3 regions of the Alkalihalophilus lindianensis genome follow, and region 1 is predicted to be linked to each of the others. Evidence: riboswitches for the same ligand, from Rfam matches in the RefSeq annotation. Region 1 holds a riboswitch; each other region holds the start of a gene.
The links. Region 1 has a riboswitch for S-adenosylmethionine ahead of metK (methionine adenosyltransferase). Riboswitches for the same ligand answer to the same signal wherever they lie in the genome.

Region 1 (6,745 bases):
GGTATGGTTCGGATCCAACGGCTCATTCAATGGGCCTCAGAAGGTTTTGTGGTAATCGCTCCTTTCTATAGAGGCAATAAAGGGGGGGAAGGGCAAGAGGATTTTGCGGGTCGTGATCGGGAGGATGCGAATACAGCGTGTGAGATCTTACTCCAACATCCTTCTGTGAATCCAAAGAGTGTGCACGTACTTGGATTTTCAAGAGGTGGGGTAATGGCATTGCTTGTTGCTCTAAAGCATAAAGAAGTCGCTTCTCTTATAAGTTGGAATGGGGTAACGGATATGTTTTTAACGTATGAGGAACGTGTTGATTTACGAAGAATGATGAAAAGAGTCATTGGGGGAACGCCTAATAAATATCCAGATCGCTATCGATTTAGGACTCCGCTTGATCAATTATGTTCTATACAATCCTCTGTACTAATCATTCACGGTGCTAAGGATCAGCATGTATCAATTGAGCATGCTTATCGACTTGAGAGAGCTCTATTAGAACAAAGCAAGCATGTCGATACATGGTATTACTCTACATACGATCACCATTTCCCACCGAAAAGGCAACAACAAATTCTTCAACAGGCTGCACAATGGATGAAACAACAAGTGAAAGAATAACGGACGGTTTATACATGTTTAATTATTTTCAAATCGGTTAGAGATACATATACCATAAAAGATGGAAGGGTGAGAAAGAATGGCCACTGTAACAGCTGGATTTCAAGTTTTACCAAATGGAAAAGACATGAAAACGGATGGAGTGATTCCGAAAATTGTAGAAGTCGTTCAAAATTCTGGACTCACTTATCATGTAGGTCCGATGGAAACAGTCATTGAGGGTGATATTGATGATGTGCTAAGTGTCATTAAAACCGCTCAACAAGTCGGGATTGATGAAGGTGCTCAAGAAGTCCTAACAAATATTAAGCTTCATTACCGTGAAGATGGTGTATCGATTAAAGAAAAACTAACCCATGTAAAAGAAGGATAATCATTTAAAAAAAAATAGAAAAAGCCAAGTCGTGTAAGGCGACTTGGCTTTTTCGTGGGAATGGTATGATTAATAAAGAAATATTATAGTGTTGGACCTGCCTGTTTAATATCGTCACTTACGTTAGAGAACTTTTTGAAGTTCTCTTGGAAATCAGCAGCTAGTTGCTTTGCTTTTTCATCATAAGCAGCTTTATCAGTCCATGTATCACGTGGGTGTAATACTTCATCAGGTACACCTGGGCAGTGTAGGGGAACATGAAGACCAAAGATAGGATCTACTGATGTTTCAGCTTGACGAAGCTCACCTTGTAATGCAGCTTGAATCATTGCACGTGTATATGGTAAGTTCATACGTTTACCAACACCGTACTCTCCACCTGACCAGCCAGTGTTCACTAAGAATACCTGAACATCATGTTGAGAAATTTTCTCTCCTAGCATTTCTGCATAGCGTGCTGCAGGAAGTGGAAGGAAAGGAGCACCAAAGCATGTTGAGAATGTTGCTTCTGGTGAAGTAATGCCACGCTCAGTTCCTGCTAGCTTACTTGTGTAACCTGATAGGAAATGGTACATAGCTTGTTCTTTTGTCAGTTTACTGATAGGAGGCAATACGCCAAATGCATCAGCAGTTAAGAAGATAATGGTATTTGGATGTCCAGCAACACTCGGCGTAAGCGCATTTGGAATAGATTCAAGCGGATACGCTGCGCGTGTGTTTTCTGTTAACACGGTATTATCAAAATCAGGTAATGCTGTTTTTTCATCTACGACAACGTTTTCAAGAACCGAGCCAAAACGAATCGCATTCCAAATTTGTGGTTCTTTTTCTTCTGAAAGGTTGATGCATTTTGCATAGCAACCACCCTCAATATTAAATACGCCATTAGAAGACCAGCCGTGCTCATCATCACCGATTAGGTAACGGTTCGGATCTGCAGATAGAGTGGTTTTTCCTGTACCTGATAAACCGAAGAATAAAGCGACATCGCCTTCTTTACCTGTATTAGCTGAGCAGTGCATAGAAAGAACATTTTGTTCAGGAAGCAAGAAATTCATCACTGAGAAGATTGATTTTTTCATTTCACCAGCATATTCAGTGCCGCCAATTAATACGATGCGTTCTTCAAAAGAAACAATAATAAATGTTTCAGAACGAGTACCATCTACTTCAGGGTTTGCTTTAAATGTAGGTGCTGATACAATGGTGAAGTCTGCAATTGTTTCTTGCTCTAATTCTTCATTTGTCGGTCGAATAAATAATTGTCTAGCAAATGCTTGATGCCAAGCAAATTCGTTTACAACTTTTAAAGATAAACGATAGTTTTTATCTGCACCTGCATAGCCCTTTGAAACAAACAATTCTTCTTTAGTTCCTAAATGATCTAGAACTTTTTTATATAATTTTGTAAATACATCCTTCTCAATTGGTTGGTTAACAGGTCCCCAAGCAATTTTGTCAGCTACACTTGGTTCGTTGACAATGAACTTATCTTTTGGTGAACGTCCTGTGTACGTACCGGTTGCTACACTTAATGCACCAGAAGCAGTCAAGCTACCCTCTTTACGCATAAGTGATTTCTCAACTAAAGCAGAGATCGGTAAGTCATGATGTGCGTGCTCACTATTCAATAATTGGTCAAGTTCTGATGTAAGGCTTAAAGTAGTCATTGTCGCAAAACCCTTTCCTATTTAAAGTAAATATCTTTAATTTATATGTGTCATCTCGTCTATGTGAATTAGTATAACACATTATATCTATTAGTCTATACTAATGTGAAAGTTTTTTTGGAAAATGATGCAATGAACCAGAATGTATTGATTACATGCTTTGTGAGAACTGCATAGAGAAAGGGTTTATAGGGTGTTAATTCACCTAGCGGTCAGGCTCATGAATGATTACCCATGCATACGAAAGAAGAATGATGTAAAGAAAAAAGTCTGAACGAACCCCTTAATAATAGAAGAAAAGGGGTTTGTGTGTTGTTGCTTTTTTGAGAAATAGTGTAGATGGTTTGTGTGATTAGTATAACCTATTATCAACAAAAGAAGATGCCTCTAAAAGTACGAATATTAGTGAATTTAGCAGTGTTGTTGACATAGTTTTATATGTACGTTATGATATGTCGCGAACGGATACTCTTATCCAGAGTAGGTGGAGGGACAGGCCCGAAGAAACCCAGCAACCAACACTCACGCCATTCGAGTGAAAAGGTGCTAACCTGCAAGGCAGCTGCCTTGAACGATAAGAGGCGAAAGGTAAACATTTCAACCCTTTTCCTCGTCGGAATAGGGTTTTCTACGTTTATATACGTCTTAAACCGTTTTATCACCAATTGGATGAGGAACGAGTGCCGTCTCAAATCATTCGCATATAATAATGGTTATGTGCATAGGAGGAATTTGAACATGGTAGAAAAGAAAAGTCGTCATTTATTTACTTCAGAATCAGTAACAGAAGGTCATCCGGATAAAATCAGTGATCAAATCTCTGATGCGATTCTTGATGACATCTTATCTAAAGATCCAAATGCACGTGTTGCATGTGAAACATCAGTAACAACTGGTCTTGTATTAGTTGCTGGTGAAATTACAACAAGTACGTATGTTGACATTCCTAAGGTTGTTCGTGAAACAATTAAAGGAATTGGTTATACTCGTGCGAAGTATGGTTTCGATGCGGAGACTTGTGCTGTATTAACATCAATCGATGAACAGTCAGCAGATATCGCACAAGGTGTTGACCAAGCACTAGAAGCTCGTGAAGGACAAATGACGGATGCAGAAATTGAATCGATTGGTGCTGGTGACCAAGGTTTAATGTTTGGTTATGCTAATAATGAAACAAAAGAACTTATGCCTTTACCAATCTCATTAAGTCACAAATTAGCACGTCGTTTAACGGAAGTTCGTAAAGAAGAGATCCTTCCTTACTTACGCCCTGATGGTAAAACACAAGTAACGGTTGAATACGATGAAGATGGAGTACCAGCTCGTATTGATACGATCGTTATCTCAACTCAACACCACCCAGAAGTGACACTTGAGCAAATTCAACGTAACTTAAAAGAGCATGTCATTAAACCAGTCGTACCTGCTGAACTAATTGACGAGAACACTAAATACTTTATCAACCCAACAGGTCGTTTCGTAATCGGTGGACCTCAAGGAGATGCTGGTCTTACAGGACGTAAAATCATTGTTGATACGTATGGTGGTTATGCTCGTCATGGTGGCGGAGCTTTCTCTGGTAAGGATGCTACAAAAGTAGACCGTTCTGGTGCTTATGCAGCTCGTTATGTAGCGAAAAACATCGTTGCAGCTGGACTAGCTGACAAGTGTGAAGTACAACTTGCTTACGCTATCGGAGTAGCGCAACCTGTATCGATTTCAATTGATACATTTGGAACTGGAAAAGTATCTGAAGAGACACTTGTTCCACTTGTTCGTGATAACTTTGATCTGCGCCCAGCTGGAATTATCAAAATGCTTGACCTACGTCGTCCAATTTATAAGCAAACTGCTGCTTATGGTCACTTTGGTCGTACAGATATCGAGCTTCCATGGGAGCAAACAGATAAAGCTAACACGCTTAAAGAGCAGGCTGGCCTATAATTAAATAATACGTAAGAAGCAAAGCACAATTTCTCCGTGGAGAAGTTGTGCTTTTTGTCTTTTGTTTACGTCTTTTAAAAAGGGGTAAATGAGAGGTAGACACACTTCTAGGTATGCTTTTCTTCAAAAAAGACCAGACTAAGCATTAAGAGGGAGGTGGACTATTATGGCACAAGATGTATTATGTGAAGTGAATAATTGTGTGCATTGGGCACATGGTAACCAATGTGAAGCAGATAAGATTTATGTAATCAGCCATAAAGGAAAACAAGCAGATCGACAAGAAGAAACAGATTGCAAAACATTTGAACCAAGTTAAGAGTATAAGAAGAGGGCATTAAGGTGCCTTCTTTTTATACTCTTAGTATTGAGAATGAGAATTGATATTATTCATAAAACGAAAAAAGTACCTGATTTGAGGCAGGGACTTTTTTTGGCCTATACGCATTGAAATGAAGAGATTCTTCTTAAGTCGATTCCGAAATTTACCCAACGGAAAAACCACCATCTATATCCAGCCACTGAGTTCCGGCCAACAAAGGTAGGGAAGAACCAAAAAGATTCACCGTTCGTTAACCGAATAAATGTAAACCGAAATAAACAACGATTAATGGCTCCTGGATCAACAGCAAAAGCTTGTGGTCAAGATGGAGCGGGTGGAATCATTTGTGGCGGTGGTCCAAGTAGCGCTTGTCGATCTAAGGGTGTTTCATATTCGTTTGTTGTCATTGGGTAATAGTGATATTGATCATAATGGTTTGGATCATATTGAAACATATGTCACTCCTCATCCAAGAAGATAGGTTTTATCTAAATCTTCTAATACCCTATCCAGATGCCTAGGATAGAGTGCAACAATGCTTAGTATTTAAGCTAGGTGTTTCGTTCGGTGACTGCTGTTGCTTGCTTTTTCATATTCAGAAAGTAGGCGATCGAATATCGCTTCCCATGACTGTGTTCTGGCATAGGCTCTTGCCTCTAAATTCATGTGTAGACGTTTTGTGGGCTGTGTTAATAATTCGGTGATTGCATTTACAAATGAGAGCGAATTACCTGCTTCACAAATCATGCCTGTTTGGCGATGACGGACGATCTCTTTTACGCCACCTTTATTAGCTACAATAGCGGGAGTGCCTGAAGCAAGGGCTTCGAGTACTACATTTCCAAATGTTTCAGTTTGAGAAGGAAAAATAAAGAGGTCAGCAAGTGCATAAATAGCTGCTAGTGCTTCTCCGTTTAAATACCCGGTAAAAGTTACATGGTCACCAGTGAATTCATCCTTCATTTCACGAAGCATGGGACCATCTCCGACATAAATCCAATGAATCTGAGCCCGTAACTCACTAGGTAACTGGCGCATAATCTTTTTTAAGGTTGCAAGGTCTTTCTCTGGAGCCATGCGACCAACATAAAGGAGAATGTATTTTCTCTCTATAGAATAAATGTCATATAAGAAACCTTCTTTCTTCGATGGTTGATATTGGTGACAATCCACACCTCGGCTCCAAATATCGAGCCGATTAAGTCCTTGTTTATTGAGGTGATCCCTCGTTTCTACAGAGGGAACAAAGACTTTCTGGCAACTACCATAGAACCAACGTAAGTATGACCACATCACTTCTGTTAAGAAAGTGAGCTTATAGTAATGAAGATAATAATCAAAATGAGTATGATAAGAGCCAATTAAAGGAATGTGATGTTTTTTACTATAATGAAGACCTGATAGCCCGACATTAAATGGAGTAGTGACGTGAATGACTGTGGGTGCAAAAGCAGATAGCTCTTTTTTCATTTTTAACGGGTTGGGCCAGGCGATACGACATTCTGGGTATAAGAAAAAAGGATAGCTTGTAAAAGAATGAATGTTACTTCTAAAGTGGTCTCCTCGTTCTAGGTGATCAGGTACAAATAAATGATAATTGATATTGCGGCTTTCCAAATGAGTGACTAACCTAGTTAACGTTCTTGCAACCCCATTCACTTGTGGACTATACGTATCAGAAAACAATGCGAGATTCATGAAACATTCCTCCCGAATATGAATTGGTCTAGCGCTTATTCCATTTTCTTAAACTCCAAGGATTAGTCTAATAGTGATCATGCAAATTGCTCCTGTTATAAATCCAAGAAGAGCACCAATTAA
Region 2 (6,745 bases), on a different contig from region 1:
CTAGATCTGCTCCCGCTAAGCGCAGTAGCTTTCCAAGAAGCACTTTATTCGAAAATCCGTAAAAAGGTGATTGGGTAAGAGCACCGGAAACAGCAGGGTGTGCCATGATCGGTAGTGGGATATCAGGATCTTCGGCCAACTCCTGCAAGACATCTAGGCCATATGCAAATACATTAAACAACAAGGCACTAGCGCCAAGCTCAGCAGCCTGTTTCGCTTTTGCTCTCAATTCGGACGTTCGTCCAGTTAAATTGACCGCATATAGTTTTCTTTCTCCAGTACGCTCATACGCATCATTTAGTACAGAAGCTCCTACTTGAATTCGTTTTTCAAACGGAGTTAATTCGTTATCAAATAAAATCTCGTCATCTTTTACAAGATCAATTCCACCTGTAACTTGTTCTGTTAATTGCTTTTCAAATTCTGAAAGGTCTTTACCGATCATGCCTTTAAATATACTCATTAACAAAGGACGATCATGTACATCTAGAAGATTGCGAATCCCTTCTATTCCGTATTGCGGGCCAGGGAATTTAGATTCTAATTGAGGGTCAAGTTGAATATCCACAAGCTTTACTTCACCATCTAAAGATAACTTTCCGAAAAGGGTCGTTAAAATGGCTGGCAGGTCTGGACTGAAATTGGCTGAAGGGTAGGCGATCTTAATTAATCCTGCACTACGTCCCTCTTTGAAGTAACGATTTGTATCCTCGTTTTCAGGTAGAGCCTGAACGTCTACAACTTCCCCTTTATGTTTTTCTAGTTGTTTTTTTTCAAGCGCAGGAAGATGCGTCCAAGAACCAATCGTTAAGCCGAGTGCAATCGATTCAGCTTTTTTGTGGAGATCTCCTTTACGGTCGTGAACAAGATAGGTTGCTGTAATGTGACTCATAGTAAGTTGAGTCCTCCTCTCATCAAATAAAAAGTCCTCTTCAACATTGAAAGAGGACTGAATGGATCATAGAATGTCCTCTTATCTTTCAAGCTTACGCTGTGAGAATTAGCACCTTGAATCAACACGAATGTGTTGAAACAGGTTGCCGGGTTTCATAGGGCTCGTCCCTCCACCTGCTCATAATAAGAGTTTATGGTTGTATGAAATTATCGAAAACGTTGTAATGAATTATGACAGTTGTCGAGAAGTCTGTCAATTGAAAAAATTAATTGTTAGAATCTATTGACAAAAGAATCGATCGCTCGTATCATTACACTCAACCTCTCAAATTTGGAAAAACTTGAGATCAACTACATAGCAACTCTTATCGAGAGCTGGCTGAGGGAATTGGCCCTATGAAGCCCGGCAACCGACCTACTCACCCTATCTATTCGGTGAAAACCTTTAAGGTTTTAAGGCACGGTGCTACATCCAACAGACGGTGCAAGTCACCGGCCTGAAAGATAAGAGGACGGATTCATTCATTCGGCCTCTTTCTTAAACAGAAAGTGGCTTTTCTATTTGATAAAGAGAAAAAGGGGAGAGATGAAAGGTGAAAAGAGTAAATTGGGTTAAAGCATGGGGAGTGACAATTGCTTCGGCAATCTTGTTAGTAGGTTGCGGAAGTGGCGAGGAAGCGAGCCGTGCACAAGAAGATGTCAATCTTGAAGGCGTTCCTGAACGATTTGCTACTGGTGAAGGGTCCAAGGTGAAAGTAATCCGAAAAATTGGCGGGGATGATCATACTGCACAATTCTTAGCAGGTGTAAAAGAAGAAGGAGAATCTATCGGCTTTAATGTCGATATTTTCACTGCAAATGGGGATACAGCTAGGTACCATGATGCCATTTCACAAGCAATAGATGATGATTATGATGGGCTTGTTCTCTCTCATGGGGATGATGCTGCTACTGTTGATGCGGTACAGCGCGCGGTTGATCAAGGAATCGAGGTTGTAACTTTTGATTCGAACGAGGATTTAGAAAACATTGAAGGTGTAACGTTAACTTCTCAAGATGATGAAGAATTAGCTTCTCTTGCTCTTGAACAACTAGTAGAAGACTTTAACGGGGGAGCGAATATCTTATATTTATGGGTGGACGGATTTCCTCCTATGGTTAGAAGAAACAATGTTTATCAAAATGTGTTAAATGAAAACCCTGGCTTAAATGAGCTTGAGAGATTTGGAGTGGCTGCAGAGGACACATCAACTCAAACTCAAAATGCGGTATCAGCTATGTTAAACAAATACCCAGAAGGTGAAATTGATGCAATCTTTGCAACGTGGGATGCCTTTGCGATTGGCGCTGCTCGTGCAATTGAAGAAGCAGGTCGTCATGAAATAAAAATATATGGAATTGATGTTTCGAACGCTGATTTGCAAGTCATGCAGCAGGAAAACAGTGCGTGGGAATACACAGCTGCTGTTGATCCTAAGCTGATTGGGGCTATTAACCTTCGTATTTTAGCGAAAAAATTAGCAGGAGAAGAAACACCACAATTTTATGACTTAGAAGCAACACTGATCTCAAGAGATGACTTAGTTCAAGGTCAAGGAGATGTAAACATGGTTAGTCTTGGAGAGCTTGTTTCAGGTTGGGGTCAATCTGATGAGTTTGAAGAGGACTGGATTAAAACGTTAAAGAACCATCATGAATAAACAGGTGATTGTATGAATCTACAAATGAATAATATTTCAATTGAATTTCCAGGTGTGAAAGCTCTTAATGATGCCTATTTTGAAGCGGAGACTGGAACAGCTCATGCTCTAATAGGTGCCAATGGAGCTGGAAAGTCCACACTTATGAAAGTGCTATCAGGTGTCTATACTCATCACTCGGGTCAAGTCTATCTAGACGGAAAAGAAGTGACTATCCGCTCACCTAGAGATGCACAAAAGTTAGGAATACAGATTGTCTATCAAGAAGTAGATACAGCTCTTGTGCCCAACTTAACGGTTGGAGAGAATATTGTACTGAATGATCTGGCGGCCAATAAAGAGAAATCGTTTTTTATGAATTGGAAAAACGTTCATAGCAAAGCGACAGAAGTATTAAGGTCGCTTCAGGTACATTTATCATCCAAAACTCTCGTGAGTGAATTAACTCTCGCCGAAAAACAAATGGTACTTATAGCGAGAGCAGTCACCACTGATTGTAAATTTCTAATTTTAGACGAACCGACGGCACCGTTAAGTTTATCGGAAACAAGAGAGCTTTTTCGAATCGTTAGGGAACTTAAGCAGAAGGATGTCGGTGTGATTTTTATCTCACACCGCTTACCTGAGCTTTTTGAAATCTGTGATTCTATTACAGTGATGCGTAACGGTGCCTATGTGATAAAGGAAGCGATTGCTGATACGTCTACTAAAAAGGTAGTAGAGCATATGCTCGGAGAAAAATTAGAAGAACAGTTTCCAGAGAGACAAGCACAATTTGGTGAAGTGATGTTTCGCACTAAAGGGCTCTCAGATGGAGGGAAAGTGAAAGCTGTAACGCTCGATGTACGTGAAGGTGAAATCATCGGTGTTGCAGGGTTAGTAGGAGCAGGCAAAACGGAACTGTGTAAGCTATTGTTTGGTGCGACACCAAAGAAAACAGGAGAAATGATGTTGAAGGGAAAATCTCTCACTCTTTCTAATCCAACTGATGCGGTGGAAAGTGGGATCGCTTTTGTTCCTGAAGAGAGAAGAAAAGAAGGTGTATTAGTAGAAGAGACGGTTGTAACCAATCTTTCCGCTTCAAGTATGAACCACTTCCTAAAAATCTTTAGCTTTTTGGATTTTAAAAAAGAGAGAGCCAAGGCGGAGGAAATGATTAACGTATTGGGAGTGAAAACACCGAGCACGGAAACATTGGTTAAAAATCTATCCGGTGGAAATCAACAGAAAATAGCGATCGGTAAGTGGCTTATTTCAGATGCAGATCTTTATATTTTTGATGAACCAACCAAAGGGATAGATGTGGGGGCAAAGAAAGATATTTTCAATTTAATTGCCGGTCTAGCTGAAAGAGGGAAATCAGTGATTTACGCCTCTTGTGAACTTTCCGAAGTCATCGGGATTACGGATCGGATTTATGTGATTTATGACGGGCAAATTTCGAAAGAATTAGCAACAACAACGACGAATGAAGAGGAACTTTTATACCTCTCTACTGGAGGAGATTAACTTGGCGCAACTCAACACCGTCCGTCCGAAACCATCTTTTAATATTTTTGATTTTTTATATAAATATGGAACGATTCTCTTAATTTTTTTACTCATTATCGTGTTCGCAGCAGCTAATCCAGCATTCTTGCAGACAAGCAATATTATTACCATTTTAAGATCGATCTCGATTGTAACGATTATTGCTATTGGTATTACCATCTCTCTTTCTGTTGGTGGCTTTGATTTATCGGTAGGCTCAGTCGCATCTCTTGCAAATGCCGTGGTCATCTCAATGTTTGTTTGGTATTCACAGCCCACTTTGATTGCCATTGGAATAGCTGTATCTGCAGCTCTTCTTGTAGGGGCGTTTAATGCCTTTATGATTGTAAAAGTGAAAATACCAGACCTATTAATGACTCTTGCTACGATGTTTATTATTCAAGGGGTTGCTCTTACATATACCAGAGGTGCTACAGTCTCACAGAATATGATTATGGCAGATGGAAGCTATGCTACAGGAACCATCAGCTCTTTATTTGCAAAGCTCGGTCAAGTGCCTTACATCATTATCATCATGCTTTTTACAGTCGTCATTGTTCATATATTCCTGACTTACACAAAACACGGTCGGTATTTATACGTTATCGGTGGCAATCAGGAAGCAGCTCGACTTTCGGGAATTCCCGTTAATAAATACAAAGTGATTGCTTACTTACTTTCTGCTATTTTTGCTGCTCTAGGTGGAGTGATTCTAGCTTCGAGAGTGATGACTGCAGAGATTAATGCGGGTGGTCCTTATTTGATGGATGCTGTCGCCGCAGCATTTATTGGATTTGCCGTATTAGGGGCAGGAAAACCAAATGCATTCGGAACATTTGTAGGGGCTGTTTTAATCGGGATTTTGGCGAACGGACTTGTAATGATGAGCGTTCCCTATTATGCAATGGACATTGTGAAAGGAACCGTCCTCGCTCTAGCCTTGGCACTTACGTACTACAAACTTAAATAACGGAGGGTATGGTATGACAAACTTTACTGTTGGCTATTTTACGATGACCGAAAAAGAAGCCATAGAATACGCAAACTCAAATCTAGATTTCTTTCAGCCTGGGGCAAATCTTACGTGTAAAGAAATAGGGGATGGCAATTTAAATTATGTTTTCAGGATTGTTGACCAACAAACAGGCCAGTCACTTATTATCAAACAAGCAGGTCCGGTTGCACGTATATCAGATGAATTCAAAGTTTCACCGGACCGAAATCGGATTGAAAGCGAGATCCTGCGCCTTCAAGGGGAACTAGCACCTGGGTTTGTACCTGAAGTGTATCATTATGATCCAGTCATGAATTGTTGTGCGATGGAAGATTTATCAGACTTTGAAATATTACGTACAGCTTTTTCAGCACATAAAACATTCCCTAATCTAGCAGAGCATCTCTCTACTTTTTTAGTAAAAACATTACTACAGACTTCTGATCTGGTATTAGGTCATAAAGAAAAAAAGGAGCTCGTAAAAACATTCACGAACCCTGAACTTTGTGAGATAACCGAAGATCTCGTTTATACGGAGCCTTTCTACGATTGTCCACGAAATGATGTGTTTCTAGGAACACGTTCTTATGTAGAAAAGGAAATATGGAATGATCCTCATTTAGCATTGGAAACAGCAAAACTGAAATTTGATTTCTTAACGAATACTCAATCGCTCTTACATGGTGATTTTCATACAGGTTCGATTTTTGTAACGGAAGAAGAAACTAAAATCATTGATCCGGAATTCGCTTTCTATGGACCAGCTGGTTATGATCTAGGTAATGTGGTGGCAAATTTAATCTTCGCTTATGTAAATGGTAATAGTGAGATTGAAGACCCTGAAAAGAGAGAAAACTATTTAGGTTATCTTCAATCTACCATTAAGAAAACGATCGATTTATTTAAAGAGAAATTCGTAATCGATTATAAAGATAAAGTGACTGAAAAAGTAGCGAGTTACGATGGATTTCTTGAACACTATTTAAACGGAATTCTGAGCGACGCCGCAGCCGTCACCGGTTTAGAACTATGTCGGAGAGTGATCGGTATCGCTCATGTTAAAGACCTAACGGATATTACAGACCCTGTAAGACGTGCCGAAGCGGAGATTTTTTGTCTGAAACTAGGAAAATCCTTTATTTTAAATAGAGGGAATTTTCAGTCAGGATCTGATTTTACAGAGGCTATTAACAACAATTGAGGAGGGACCACTATGGAGAAAGTTGCAGAAGCTATCCAATCCGTTAAACTATCCGAAGATCAAAATGGAGTGGTCATATTAGATCAAACGCTCCTACCTGGACTAAAAAAGTATGAAACGCTCACTAGTGCAAACGATGTGTGGGATGCAATTGTGAAGTTAAAAGTAAGAGGAGCACCTGCAATTGGGATAGTTGCGGCTTACGGCGTATATTTAGGCGTAAAGCAACTAGACCCTCAAAATACAAAAGAGCTTCACCAAGGATTTTTACAGGTGAAAGAGTATCTAGCCTCTTCACGACCGACTGCTGTTAATTTATTTTGGGCTCTTCGACGAATGGAAGAGAAGTTGGATCTGACATTAAGCAAGGGACATTCTATTCCAGCTATACTAGAAGAGCTAAGAGAAGAAGCGGAATTGATTCGC
Region 3 (6,745 bases), on a different contig from region 1:
AATAACCGAATCTAATGGCCAGATCACCAATTCCACCACCACCGACAACCCCAGCCATCGCAGAATAACCAATCAAACTGATAGTCGTAATGGTAATACCTTGAATAATGCCAGGCTTAGCCTCTGTTAATAGAATATCTTTTATGATCAACCAAGGACTTGCCCCAACTGAAATTGCAGCTTCTACTACCCCTTTATCAATCTTTCGCACAGATGATTCTACCAAACGTGCAAAGAAAGGAATCGCTGCAACAGATAAGGAGACAGATGCTGCGACTGGACCAATGGTTCCTCCTACAATCGCTTTTGTTAATGGAATAAGTGCAACAAGTAAAATGATAAAGGGGATCGACCGAATTAAGTTCACGATCAAGCCAAGTACCCCTTTTATCCAACCATTTTCAAGGAACAAGCCTTTATCTGTTACATACAATAAAACGCCTAAGGGAAGCCCTACGATTAGTGCTACAGAAAGTGAAATCCCTACCATCAACACCGTTTCAAAGAATGCTTTATTGAGCTCTGGAAGTAAATTAATCAATGTTTCAATTGTCACTTGTCATCACCTCCACCCCAACTGCTTTATCATTTAGATACGTAAGAACACGCTCCACTTCATCACTAGTGCCCTTAAGCTCCATAATAAACACACCCAGAGGGACTTCTTTAATATATTCAATTTTGCCGTGGAGAATATTGGCCCGTACATTAAATCCTTTGAGGACATCCGATACAACAGATTCTTCAGCAATCCTTCCTCGAAAATGTATCTTCACTATTGTTCCCTTACACTTTCCAACCAAAGCTTGAGGTAATTTAAATTGCATCACACCATCGATGAATTCTTTTGTTAGATTCTCTTTTGGTTGAGCAAATAGTTGATAGACACTCCCTAGCTCTATTACTTTTCCCTCTTCCATAACAGCCATTCGATCACAAATCTCTTTTACAACTTCCATTTCATGTGTAATCAGCACGATCGTTAAACCTAGTTTTTCATTTATATCTTTGAGTAGTTTTAAGATAGCTTGAGTCGTACTTGGGTCTAGAGCTGAAGTTGCTTCATCACACAACAATACTTTCGGGTCATTAGCCAGAGCTCTTGCTATACCTACCCTTTGCTTTTGACCTCCACTTAATTGACTAGGATAGTGTTGTGCCTTATCAGCTAATCCTACTAACTCCAATAAATCTAACACTTTCTTTTGACTCTCGGTCTTTGATTTACCTGCTGCTTTTAAAGCGAAATAAACGTTATCAAATACTGTTTTAGAAGTAGCAAGATAAAAATGTTGAAAGATCATTCCTATCTTTTGTCTAGATTTGCGCAGCTTACTAGCATTTAACTTCACTAGATTAACACCATCTACAAAAATTTCTCCGCTAGTTGGCTTTTCCATCAAATTAATACATCGTAAAAGCGAGCTCTTACCTGCTCCGCTATACCCTACGATTCCAAAGATCTCTCCTTGATCAATCTCAAGGCTTACGTTATCTACTCCTTTAACGGTCCCTTTTTTTGTTTTATATTCTTTCGTAACACTTTTAATTTCGATCATGATGCACCCCCAAAGCCTAATTTCCCTATGTGAAAACTCAACTTTAAAACTAAATAATGTTCTAGGTTAACTCTCAAGTAGATAAATATAAAAAAACCTCTTTCTAAACAAGAAAGAGGTTTGATAATTAAGATCGCACCTCTTATCTTCCAGAGCTTATTGCTCTGCAGGATTTAGCACCGACTAAGTAAAAACTTAGAGGTTGCCGGACGTCATAGGGCCTGTCCCTCGGTCGCTCTTGATAAGAGTTTAAACTATTTAAATTTTCTAAGTTATTTTATCTTAATAAAGTATTAAGGAGATGTCAATGCTTTTTATTCTAACATGTACACTATTCACCTAAAAGTTGTAAAAACTCTCGAGTTCGTTCTTCTTTTGGATTCTCGAGTAACTCTTTAGCTGGACCTTCCTCGACGATATAACCACCGTCCATGAATAATACTTTGTCTGCTACTCGCTTCGCAAAGTTCATTTCATGGGTAACGATCACCATTGTTTGTCCTTCTTTTGCGAGCTCTTCGATTACTCGTAGAACTTCGCCAACAAGTTGGGGATCAAGAGCAGAAGTTGGCTCATCAAATAACATGACATCAGGATTCATCATCAGCGCTCTTGCTATCGCAGCACGCTGCTGCTGTCCCCCCGATAATGCATCTGGATACTTATCCTTATGTTCAATCATGCCAACCTTCTTCAATAATTTCTCTCCGTCTTCGATTACAGCTGCCTTACTTGCCTTTTTCACAGTTAATGGTGCTTCGGTGATATTTTCCATTACTGTTTTATGAGGAAATAGATGAAAACCTTGAAATACCATACCAGAGTAGCTTCGTAAATCTTTTATAGCTTTTTTTGATAAACGTTTTGAGCCAAACTCAACGCGTTTATCACCGATCTGAACCGTCCCTTGGTTAGGTGTTTCTAATAAATTCAAACAACGTAGAAGTGTTGTCTTTCCTGACCCAGAAGGACCTACTAAACAAACAACTTCCCCTTTTTTTACGGAAAAATTAATTGACTCTAAAACAGTAACGTCATCAAATTTCTTTTGTAATTGTGAGATTTCAATCATAGTAGGTCTCCTTTATCTCTGACTCAAATAACGATTATAACGTTTTTCCAAGCGTTCTTGGAAATGTCCAATCACAATACAAACTACCCAGTAAATAAGTGCAGCGGTTATATACATCGTCATACTATCATAAGTCCTTCCTGCTACAAGTCTAGAGCTATATAATAGCTCTTGAACAGTAATAACTGATGCAAGAGAGGTTCCTTTTACAATATCCATAAATATATTAAAAGTTGGTGGTAAGGCAATTCGTGTTGCTTGAGGAATAACGATTCGCCTTAGTGTCTGTATATAACTCATTTGAAGTGAAGTAGCAGCTTCCCATTGTCCGCGTGGCACAGACATAATAGCAGACCTGACCACCTCTGCATTATAAGCTGCAAAATTAAGACTAATTCCTACTATACCAGCGACGACAGCACTCTTAAATTCAACCCCTAATACAGGTATCCCATAATATAGGATAAAAATAAAGACTAATAAAGGGGTTCCTCTCATGAACGATATATAAATTCTTGCAGGCCACCTCAAAAACCAGAATTTAGACATTCTTGCGATACCGAGCACTACACCAAGAATGAGGGCAAAGAACATACTAAATAGAGCAATGATCATAGTTACTTTTAAACCCTCAAGTAAAAAAGGAAGTGAATTCCATGCTAGCTCCGGATCATATAAATATTCCCACTGTATTTGTTGAAACCACTCAATCATTTATTTCCCTCCCTCAGGCACATCCAAAAAAGAAATACAAGGACAAGTCCTTGTATTTCTTCCAATTTCTTTATTCTCCATCTAGACCGACAACTTCTGACTCATCAACTGGTTCAGATACATCTTCACCTAGAAACTCCTCAGATAAACGAGCTACAGTGCCATCGTCAATTAACTCTTGTACTGCTTCATCTAACTTTTCTTTTAATGTTCCATTTCCTTTTAACACAGCCATTGCACTTTCTGTTGCATGGTATTTCACTTGATCTGCTACCACTAAACGATCATCACCAAACTCATCAATCGTTCGTTGCAATACAAGGTGGTCATTTAAATAAGCTTCTGTGTTTCCATTAATTACATCACGTAAAATCGCTTCTGTTCCACCATCATATGCAGTTCCATTCGCACCAATATTGTCCGCAAAAATAGCATAATTACTTGTCAATGAACCAAGAGCAACGTCCACACCCTCTAAATCATATGCACTCTCGAATCGATCAGCATCTTCAGCACGAACGACGATTGATCCATAAGAATATTTATGAGGAATGAGGAAATCAAACGTTTCTTTACGCTCTTCTGTAATGGCAAAATCATGAGCAGCTACATCGATTTGACCATTACGTAATGATGGAAGAATCCCATCAAAGTCCATCGTACTAAACTCAATCTCAAGATCTAATTTTTCAGCCACTTCTTTAACAAGCTCTACTTCAAATCCAGTTAATTCATTACTTTCATTGTAAAAAGTTATTGGAGCGTATGTACCTGATGTCCCTACAACAAGCACTCCAGACTCTTCCACTTCTGTCCAAGATGTATCATCACTAGCATCTGTGGTTTCTTCAGCATCTGTTTCTGCTGTATCTCCATTATCTCCCTCTGTTTCATCGGTTGCGCCACAAGCTGCTAGCATCATCATCAACATTAGAACGATTAAAAGATAAAATAATTTCTTCATTTTATGATTGCTCCCCTCACATTAAACCTTAGTTAGTTAATCGGAATAGTATAATTAAATTACCACCAAAACCCCTTCATGTCAACGATTAAAATGTTAATACTTTACCCTAACAAAAGTATTAACATTTTCTCGTAACCCAATACAAAAGAAAAACCCCTTTGCGATAAAGGCTTTCCTTGAATGACGATCATTTCTTAATTATCACAGGACTCAATCGTGCAATGAGCACCTTCGCTTGTATTACTTTCGATAATCGTCAGCTCGCTCTGCTCTTCTTTCACTTTTTTAAGCACTTCTAAAAAGACATGAGTAGGTTGGGCACCTGATACAGCATATTTATGATCAAAAACAAAGAAAGGAACGCCTTCCACACCAATGTTAGTACCCTCTTGTTGATCTTGCTTAATGACGTCTATGAATTTGTTACTTTTTAATACATTAAGTGCTTCTCCTTTATCCATTCCCACTTCTTGTGCTAAATCGCTTAATATCTCATGATCTCCAATGTGGAGTGAGTCGGTAAAGTACGCTTTCATTAGTAGCTCAGTCAGCTCTAGTCCTTTGCCTTGTTCGTAAGCAAAATGGGCTAATCGATGAGCATCAGCTGTGTTCGTACGAATCGATGTATCAAAGTTGAAATCTAGTCCTTCTTCTTTCGCCTGTACCGTGATTTGATCACTCATTTCTTTAGCCTTTTCTCGAGTCATACCATATTTTTTTGCCAAAACATCGTATAGGTGTTCATCGCTGTCTCGTTTCGCAGTAGGGTCTAGTTGATAGCTTCGAAATACCAATTCTACCTCTTCACGGTGTTTAAATTGCTTTAATGCTTTTTCTAGCTTACGTTTACCTATATAACAAAACGGACAAACAAAGTCTGACCAAATATCGATTTTCATTTACATTCCTCCTCCATCAGTTACATTATAGATCTAGGTTTTCCATACTCCAAACTAAAAGCTCACTCATCCTACATTTTCCACTTGATACTTTCATTCTCTCTTTTAAATTTCAAGGAAATGATTAAGTAAATCACTCCCGTCCCAATAAATGCAATGAACCCTGGAGACCAATCGCTTGGCAGCAATAAATAAAGTGCCATTCCAGCAATCGACGTGCTTAAGCCTTTGAAGTTATATTGATAGTCAACACGTGCTAACCCTAAGAAATCTTTCTCTGTGAAACTACGCTTTTTAAGGAGTAAAAAGTCAAACACAATTACTGCAGAAATAGGAATAATCAATGCACCTAAATAAGAAATATAGATTTGCGCTTGTTCTACTAAAATCGGAAATGAACTTAGAAAGATAGCACAACAGCCAAAAAGAACAGCACTCTTCACCCTTCCTAAGCTTGGTAAACTATTTAATAAGCTATATCCCCCCGTATATGCATTGCTGATATTAATCATAACCATTGAGGCCATCGCAGCAACCAAAATAATAGTGAGAGCTAGTGTTGAGTTCGTTAACTGACTTGATATGACATAAGGGTTCACACTTCCAGCTAAAGCAGCCGTGTACGCACCTAGAATAGCCGTTAAGAAAAAGCCACTCAGATTCCCTAAAAACAATCCATAAAAAGCATGCTTTTCACTCTTTGCATAACGGGCCATGTCTGAGGCTGAACTGACGCCTGATACATATTGGACAAAGGCTAAACTAGCAAAGAAGAGCATGGTGCCTAACGGAGCAGATGAAGGACTATTGATTACATTTTCAAATGTTCTTCCTTCCACTTCGCTCGTTAGTAGAATAAAGAGCATGACAAGCCCTCCAACAAAAAGAATAGGAAGGAAATACTTTGTCGCTTTTTTCACTGCCTCAAACCCTATTAAAGCTAAAACTGCCATAAGAGTAGCCATTACAAGGGCAATGCCTAGAAAAGGAATTTGAATATGTAAGGTTCTTTCGATTAATTCCTTTATTAAGTAAGTCCCCCCTATCGTTTGAACTGCAAACCAATACATCGATGTAACCGTCCTAATAGGTGAAGCCAAGTAACGCGTCCCTCCTACACCTAAGATTGCTCGTATAGAGTATTGGGCTGGAATGCCATATTTAGCACCGGGCAACGCAAGGAAAGATACACATATGAAAGCAAAAGCGGCACCGATAACCGTAGATAGAACGGCTTGTAGAAACGTTAAGCCACCTTCGAGCACTGCTAATGCTGGTACAAGAACGTTTCCTGCATTAACCGATATCGCCATCTGTATAAACGTATATTCAATAGCTGAAGTATTTTGTGCGTGTTTAGGAATAGCTTCTAAACCATAACGCTCCACTAGAGGTTTTGTTCCTTTGTTTGTTTCGTGCACTTAATTCACCTCCACTCCATTAGCAATATATATTTCTGAAAATTATGATATTATAGCAACTCAAAACAAAGTATAATAGATATATATTATATTTATTAGGAGGAAAATAGAAT

Region 2: it holds a riboswitch for S-adenosylmethionine, as region 1 does, so the genes downstream of both, RYX56_RS04915 (sugar ABC transporter substrate-binding protein) here and metK (methionine adenosyltransferase) in region 1, are expected to answer to the same signal.
Region 3: it holds a riboswitch for S-adenosylmethionine, as region 1 does, so the genes downstream of both, RYX56_RS19460 (methionine ABC transporter ATP-binding protein) here and metK (methionine adenosyltransferase) in region 1, are expected to answer to the same signal.

Annotation. Positions count from the first base shown of each region.
Region 1 covers NZ_JAWJBA010000008.1:54,762-61,506, forward strand. The annotation lists gene RYX56_RS18515 (alpha/beta hydrolase family protein) at 1-615, shown strand, start outside; gene RYX56_RS18520 (thiamine-binding protein) at 695-988, shown strand; gene pckA (phosphoenolpyruvate carboxykinase (ATP)) at 1,072-2,658, opposite strand; SAM riboswitch class I at 3,127-3,239, shown strand; gene metK (methionine adenosyltransferase) at 3,397-4,602, shown strand; gene RYX56_RS18535 (DUF1540 domain-containing protein) at 4,769-4,921, shown strand; gene RYX56_RS18540 (hypothetical protein) at 5,245-5,379, opposite strand; gene RYX56_RS18545 (glycosyltransferase family 4 protein) at 5,471-6,622, opposite strand; gene RYX56_RS18550 (phosphatase PAP2 family protein) at 6,671-6,745, opposite strand, start outside.
Region 2 covers NZ_JAWJBA010000001.1:910,851-917,595, reverse strand. The annotation lists gene RYX56_RS04920 (2,3-diketo-5-methylthiopentyl-1-phosphate enolase) at 1-892, opposite strand, end outside; SAM riboswitch class I at 971-1,084, opposite strand; SAM riboswitch class I at 1,257-1,405, shown strand; gene RYX56_RS04915 (sugar ABC transporter substrate-binding protein) at 1,488-2,594, shown strand; gene RYX56_RS04910 (sugar ABC transporter ATP-binding protein) at 2,607-4,103, shown strand; gene RYX56_RS04905 (ABC transporter permease) at 4,105-5,094, shown strand; gene mtnK (S-methyl-5-thioribose kinase) at 5,108-6,319, shown strand; gene mtnA (S-methyl-5-thioribose-1-phosphate isomerase) at 6,332-6,745, shown strand, end outside.
Region 3 covers NZ_JAWJBA010000010.1:44,381-51,125, forward strand. The annotation lists gene RYX56_RS19455 (methionine ABC transporter permease) at 1-490, opposite strand, end outside; gene RYX56_RS19460 (methionine ABC transporter ATP-binding protein) at 546-1,559, opposite strand; SAM riboswitch class I at 1,699-1,807, opposite strand; gene RYX56_RS19465 (amino acid ABC transporter ATP-binding protein) at 1,891-2,631, opposite strand; gene RYX56_RS19470 (amino acid ABC transporter permease) at 2,644-3,345, opposite strand; gene RYX56_RS19475 (transporter substrate-binding domain-containing protein) at 3,416-4,309, opposite strand; gene RYX56_RS19480 (DsbA family oxidoreductase) at 4,507-5,211, opposite strand; gene RYX56_RS19485 (purine-cytosine permease family protein) at 5,283-6,632, opposite strand; gene RYX56_RS19490 (CBS domain-containing protein) at 6,744-6,745, shown strand, end outside.